Regions from separate parts of the Metabacillus sp. YM-086 genome, predicted to be linked through region 1. Evidence: riboswitches for the same ligand, from Rfam matches in the RefSeq annotation. Region 1 holds a riboswitch; the other holds the start of a gene.
What was found. Region 1 has a riboswitch for cyclic di-GMP ahead of ACEWK1_RS20005 (DUF3892 domain-containing protein). Riboswitches for the same ligand answer to the same signal wherever they lie in the genome.
Positions count from the first base shown of each region.

Region 1 (3,591 bases):
ACTATAAAAAGGCGAGGTGATATGAATGGCGAATGCAAAAATTGGTGATGTAATTACCTTCAAACGTGAGGGTGAAACCCATGAAGGTGTCGTATCAGGGGTTAGGGAAAATTCTGTGATGGTCGATTATGGTATGTCAAAAGAAAAAAATGAACCGCTTAAAACCATTGTGAATCATAAAAATTACAAAATAAAGAAATAAACTGGATGATCATACTTAATAAGGCTACAAGTAGTAGAAAAGAGTGTACTTACATCCTATAAATAATGGTGGCATTTTTTCTCACAGCATAAATCTTTTATCAGAAATTAATCTAGCAATAAATCCATTTAACCTCAAAATCTGAATTACATGTTATTTACATTGAACTACTTAAAAATAGAGCTCAAGAGACGATAAAACTCTTGAGCTCTATTTTTTTCCATCATTTACAAATTAATGATTAGTTCAGAGGTGATAAGCATGAAACTTTTATCAAACTTATTTAAAAAGAATAAACAAGAGACCAAACAAAAATCAGAAGTTAAATCAACAACTTCACAGAACAAACACAATGAAAAGGTCGCAGCTAGGAAAGGAGAGATTGGGGAATACAAAATCGATATACAGTTAGCCCAGCTTCCTAAAGAATATAGGCATTTAACTGATATTATGATAAAAAATGAAAAAGCTAAATCTGGTTATTCTCAGATTGATCATATTGTCATCACACCCTATGGAATCTTTGTTATCGAAACAAAGAACTATCAAGGAACGATTTATGGTGGTAAAGAAAGAAAAACATGGTCTGTAAATGGAAAGTTTAAAATGATGAACCCATTTATTCAAAACTATGGTCATATTCAAGCGATTAAAAATCAAATTGATGAAAAGTATCATAATCAATTTATTTCAATGGTGTCATTTACAAAACGGTGCACGTTCAAAATCGACGATTTAGATTTCAGAAAAATAGGTTCTAATGAATTAATCGTATATGATGTTGAATTATCTGATTATATCCATAGGAAAGTGTCCGTACTTAAAATACATAATAAAGAGCCTATTTTAAACGAACATGATATGGATTATATTTATAAAGCCATAGTTGAAGCAAATATAATAGATCATTCAATTAGAGAGCAGCATGTACAATCGTTAAAGCTAGAAAAAGGTAACTTAGATGAAAAGAGCCTAGTTCAAAACCAACATGCAAAGTGCTGTATATGTAATAAACCTGTCTCTGAGAAGGTACAGTCATTTTGTCTGTCGAATAAGAAGTTTGGTGGGAAAATATATTGCTTTGAGCATCAAAAAAGCATAGGTTAAAGGATTGTTTTTAGACAAAAATTTAAGTTCTATTAAACTATTTCTATTACAAACATATGTTATCAAATTCTTATTTAAAAACCGCCTATTATATAGTAAAATTATCCTATAACATATATATCATTAGATAATGGCAAACCTATTGAAAAGTAGGGACGCAAAACTACGGGCCTAAAGCAAATGCTATGGTGGCCGAGTCGCCTAAAAAGATGGAGAATGATACGTCGGTATGATCCACCTATTTGGGTGGGTCTTTTTTCGCTTTTATAAGATAGAGGAGGAACACTTTAATGGGATTTTTAAGAGATGTTGGTAAATTCGCAGGTAAAGCAACAGGAACTGTGATTGGTGGGGCAGTTAATGTTGTTGGAGATGTAACAGGTAGTAAGTTTATTAAAGAAGTAGGAGGTGGGGTTAAAAAAGCTTCCGAATTTGCTGGTGATACGGTTGGGCAAGTTGCAGATGGTGCTTGGAATACGGCAACAGGTTTGATTCAAGAAGATAAACATAAAAAGGATCAAGGATTAAACGATATGGCGGATTCGATAGGTAGAACAGCAAAGGGTGTCTATCAAACTGCAAAAAATACCTATCATAGTGGAAAATCTACATATGAAGGAATTAAAGAAGGAGATGACATAAAAGTAAAGCAAGGAATTCGAGATATCGGAAAAACAGTGGCGATCGGGACACTTGCTGTTGGGGTGATCGATTTAGTTGATGGAGCGGATGGTGCTGAACAAGTTAACGATCATCAAAATGTAGCAAATGCAGGGACAGAAGGAGCATCAAATGTGCATCAAGTCCAACCTCATGTGGCTCAGGCAGAAGCAGCTTCTTCAATAGAAACATCAGAACAGCCTGGAACTCACCATGTTCAACCTCATTACGTAGAGGGGCATTGGCGTGATGGGGTATGGATTGATGGTTATTGGAGAGATGGAGATGGGAATACTTCCGTCCACTTGAGTGAAGAAGAGGGTGGAGGTTATGTACGTACTGATGCGGATGGAAATCCTACTAATAATTTAAATTCATAGTTCAATTGCGAGGCTAATTCTTTAGTCTCGTTTTTTATGTTACTACAGGAAAAGAGCGATCCCAACCGTATTTTATCTATTTTCTTGATATAATAGAAGTGTTGTTATAAATTCAAAAGTGAGAAATTCTAGCCGTTTTACTTACCGAAAAATTAAAATGGGGTATACCTAAATGAACAATACAAATTTAAATCCAAAAGTTGATGAATTTTTAACTGCCGCGAAAAAGTGGAAGGAAGAGTTTGTGAAGCTACGTGAGATTGTTCAAGACTCTGAGTTAACTGAAGAATTTAAGTGGAAGCATCCTTGCTACACGTTAAATGGGAAAAATATTGTGTTAATCCATGGATTTAAAGAGTACTGTGCACTTCTCTTTCATAAAGGGGCTTTGCTTAAGGATCCGCAGAAAATTCTCATTCAACAAACGGAGAATGTCCAGTCAGCTCGCCAAATTCGTTTCACAAATCTACAAGAAATTATTGAAATGGAATCTACCTTGAAAGCTTATATTCTGGAAGCTATCGAGGTTGAAAAAGCGGGTTTAGAAGTGAAGGCTAAGGAGCATTCAGAGTTTACTATACCTGAAGAGCTTCATCATAAATTTGAAGAGCTGCCCGCCTTGAAAACGGCTTTTGAAGCATTAACGCCAGGACGACAAAGAGCATATATTCTTCATTTTTCTCAGCCAAAACAATCTAAAACTAGAGAATCAAGGATTATGAAATGTATTGAGCGAATTCTGATTGGTAAGGGATTAACTGATTGTACATGTGGTCTTTCGAAAAGAATGCCTAACTGTGATGGATCACATAAGAATTTAAATTAAATAAGTAGGATTTCTGTTGGATTTTCTACTTTTTCGATTTCTAGTTAACATAATATTATTATGTTGCGTTTTATGATGTAACTAAGTATGTTATCTTGCTTACTTTAAAGGCTCATTTAGCCTCCAATATTAGTGTGCATTTTTTACCAAATTTGGTTTTCACATCACCTTCATAGTATAATCACCTCTATCTAAAAAGAAAGGATGTAACAAAGGTATGTGGAATGAATTCAAGAAATTTGCGATGAAAGGAAATGTCCTGGACCTGGCTGTTGGGGTTGTAATTGGGGCAGCGTTTGGGAAAATTGTTTCTTCCCTTGTTGATGACATGATTATGCCACTAGTAGGCCTTCTAATGGGTGGAGTCGATTTTACAAATCTGACGGTCAAAATAGGGGAAGCAGAGCTTAAATATG
Region 1 is NZ_JBLUOI010000056.1:28,452-32,042, reverse strand. It holds gene ACEWK1_RS20015 (DUF2187 family protein) at 26-202, shown strand; gene ACEWK1_RS20010 (nuclease-related domain-containing protein) at 464-1,309, shown strand; cyclic di-GMP riboswitch class I at 1,432-1,514, shown strand; gene ACEWK1_RS20005 (DUF3892 domain-containing protein) at 1,600-2,349, shown strand; gene ACEWK1_RS20000 (DUF1801 domain-containing protein) at 2,522-3,175, shown strand; gene mscL (large conductance mechanosensitive channel protein MscL) at 3,393-3,591, shown strand, end outside.

Region 2 (3,591 bases), on a different contig from region 1:
TCCTTTGGCTGAAGAAATCGGAGAAATTGATCGCTTGGAAAAGAAGATGATTAAAGAGGTTTGCGGGTTACTTTCAACCTGGATAAAGAAAGGGAAAAAGATCCATCAAACCTCTATTAATATATCTCTCCCTACTTTACTGCATGATGGTTTTATACCTTTTGTTTCTCATACCTTAATTGAAAACCAATTAAATGGCTCTTTTTTGGAGTTCGAAATCACGGAGAGAATTGTGATGAAATACGAAACTGAGGTAAATAGTCGTCTTCAGCAATTACGTAATATGGGCATTGAAATAAGCATAGATGATTTTGGAACTGGGTACAGTTCACTTAGTTACTTGTACAAGCTAGAAGTGGATCGGTTGAAAATAGATAAAATGTTTGTCGATCAATGTGTGGAAAATTCAGAGGTTGTTTCAATGATTATATCGATGGCAAAAGCACTAGGATTACAGGTGATTGCTGAAGGTGTTGAAGACGAAAACCAAATAAGAATTCTGAAAAAACTAGGTTGTATCGAGGCCCAAGGCTTTTATTTTTCGAGGCCTGTACCACATGTGGAATTTCAAGAGTTGTTGGAGGAATACTCTACTGCTGACTTTTAAAGTTGGCTAGTAGAGTATTCCTTTTATCAAAAGTCCGAGTGCTTACCCCTTCTTATCTCTATACAACTTAAACACCTTCCGAGTCTCATTCAAATAGCGCATAAGTCGGTATGGCTTACTCAATATTCGAATCGGCAGGCTTGCTAATAATTTGCTTAAATCTTCTTTATACTCCTGAGTGATTCTCACAGGCTTTGTGGAAATTCGCTCATATACTTCTTTTTGAAATTCTTTAACAAGATTCAATTTTAACGCTTGTGTACGGTGACATTCTTCACATTGAATTCCGTTTATTTTGCTATTAACGTAAGTGATGACATGGGACGTGTCGTCATTATATGAAAGGCAGTACAGTTTTGCGTGCATTTCAGAAACCTTCATCTCAACCTCTCCTTGCTATCTTTGGAAGGCAAGCTTGTTCATGTGTTAATAACAGATGAACAAACAGCAAAAGCACTATTAGATTAAATATGTAGCGATTGGGACGAAATATTTCGGTAGATCGTCCCATTATTTATTATGTATAAAATTTAGAAAAAACAAGCTAATGGAGGATTTAATATGGTAGAAAAAACGTATACAGTCATTAATGAAGCAGGTATTCACGCACGTCCGTCAACAGCCCTAGTAGTTTTTGGTGCCTGTCACCACCCGATATTTGTAGAGTTTTGTCGATTTCAAAGATTTCAAGTATCGTTAACAGAATAGTAGATTTTACTAAATAGATCATGAAGTTTTCAGGAGTATGAGTAAGCAGTATATTACCTTTAGGCATGATGAATGTGCTAATGTTTCAGAAGATAATAAGTTCAAAGATAGGTGATTTTAAGTGAATGAAAAAGACATTGTCTATGTTCTATCTGATTCACTGGGTGATACAGCAGAGCTGTTGGTCAAAACTGTTGCTGCCCAATTTATCGGAACAGAGGTTACCATTAAAACAATCTCCTATATAGAAAATAAGGAAGAAATAAATGATCTGATTGCTCTCGCGAAGCTAAGCAACTCTATCATTGCCTATGCACTCTTTACTCCGCTATTAAAAAAGCATCTTGATCATAAAGCGAATGAAGAAGACGTTACGGTGATTGACTTAATTGGTCCACTATTGGAGACCTTTGCAAATAAGCTTAATAAACAACCAGTACAAAAACCAAGTATAATAGAAGGACCTGATAACTCCTATTTTCGTAGAATTGAAGCCATTGAATTTGCTGTGCAATATGACGATGGAAAGGATATGCGTGGAATCAAGGAGGCGGATATCGTTCTCATCGGTGTTTCAAGAACTTTAAAGACACCATTGTCGATGTATTTGGCTCATAAAATGGTTAAGGTAGCAAATATCCCATTAGTCCCTGAGGTTTCTCCTCCTGAAGAACTTTTTAAGCTATCAAAAGGAAAATGCTTCGGGTTAACGATGTCAGCCGAGAAACTAAGAGAAATAAGGGTAGAAAGATTGAAGCATTTAGGGTTATCTTCGGACTCAAGTTATGCAAAAATTGAACGGATTCAGGAAGAATTACAATATGCTGAAGACATTATGGGAAAAGTAGGTTGTTCAATAATAAATCTTTCTTGTAAGGCAATAGAGGAAGCTGCAGAATTCATTATAGGAAATCTAGCGGATTCTAAGATCGAATATACAACAAGCTAACAAAAACCCTTCAATATTTATTGACGGGTTTTTCGTGCGTAATTAATTCCTTCTAAAGAAACGATTGGAAGAAATTAAAACTATATTCAACGTATTTCACATGGTATAGTTAAACTAGAAAATGTCGAACTTTGTAAGTTCTTCATTTGAAAAAGGCAAATCCATTGAAAAATGGAGACGCAAAGTCACAGACCTAAGGAGAAATCTATGGTGGCTGGATTGCTGAAGGATGGAGAATGAACTCATATGAGTTGCTTCTTAATCCTTCCTAATTACTATATTTGGAGGGTTTTTTATGTTGACAAGTATTCGAAATGTTTTATCAACAAGTGTTTTGGTTTCAGCACTAGCGTTTACTCTAGGGACAGGACCTGCATTTGCAGAAACAGATGGTCCAGCAGAAGAGGAAGCAACTGAACAAGTAGAACAAACTTCTGAACAGAATGTGGAAACAGTGGAATCTGGAGATGAGACTGAAGCGGTAAACGAGGAAGCAGTAGAAACAGAAGGTGAAACTGAAGCAGTAGACCAGGAAGCAGTAGAAACAGACGAATTAGAATTGGAAACGAGTACACCATCGCTACTTCCGGGTGATTTCTTCTATTTTACTAAAAAACTATTAGAAAATGTTCAATTGGCTTTTACATTAGATGAAGAGAAAGAAGCATCATTGCTTGCTAGCTTTGCAGAAGAACGGATTAAAGAGGCGTTAGCTTTAATTGCGAAGGGTGAAGAGGAAGCAGCCAATGAGGTTCTTCAAAAAGCGATCGAGCAACAAGAATCTGCATTAGCAAAATATGAAACGACTGAAAATGAAGAACAAGAAGAAACTCAAACAGACTCTGTTGATGAGGAGCCATCAGCTGAAACAACTGTTGAGGACGATGGAACGGCAGATTCTCTTCGTGCTGAACTAGAAGAAAAACTATCAGCAAATATTATTGCCTTAAAGGCTGCATTAGAAAAGATAGAAAATCCAAAGGCTAAAGAGGCACTTCAGAAAAATATTGTAAAGGCACAGGAAAAGTTAGAGGAGAAAATAAACAAAAAATTAGCAGAGCTAGAGAAGAAGGAGCTTGAAATAACTGAAGATCTAGTTGAGTTAGAAGAAAAGCTTTCTTCTGGAGAAATTGATGAAGAAGAGTATAACAAAGAGCTTGCAGAACTAAGCAAGGACGTTGTTGAAGAAACAGAAGAAATGATAGAAGAGATTGATGAAGAAATCGAAGAAAAGACTACGGAGATAGAAAATGAAAGTAAACAGGTATCTGTAGAAGAAGATAACGAAGAAGAGGAAAAAGAAAAGTCTTCTAGTAAAGAGCTTGAG
Region 2 is NZ_JBLUOI010000022.1:2,007-5,597, forward strand. It holds gene ACEWK1_RS11425 (EAL domain-containing protein) at 1-607, shown strand, start outside; gene ACEWK1_RS11430 (bh protein) at 650-988, opposite strand; gene ACEWK1_RS11435 (HPr family phosphocarrier protein) at 1,169-1,315, shown strand; gene ACEWK1_RS11440 (pyruvate, water dikinase regulatory protein) at 1,437-2,264, shown strand; cyclic di-GMP riboswitch class I at 2,409-2,491, shown strand; partial or broken gene ACEWK1_RS11445 (DUF5667 domain-containing protein) at 2,560-3,591, shown strand, end outside.
Region 2: linked by a shared signal. The riboswitch ahead of ACEWK1_RS11445 (DUF5667 domain-containing protein) and the one ahead of ACEWK1_RS20005 (DUF3892 domain-containing protein) in region 1 are both predicted to bind cyclic di-GMP.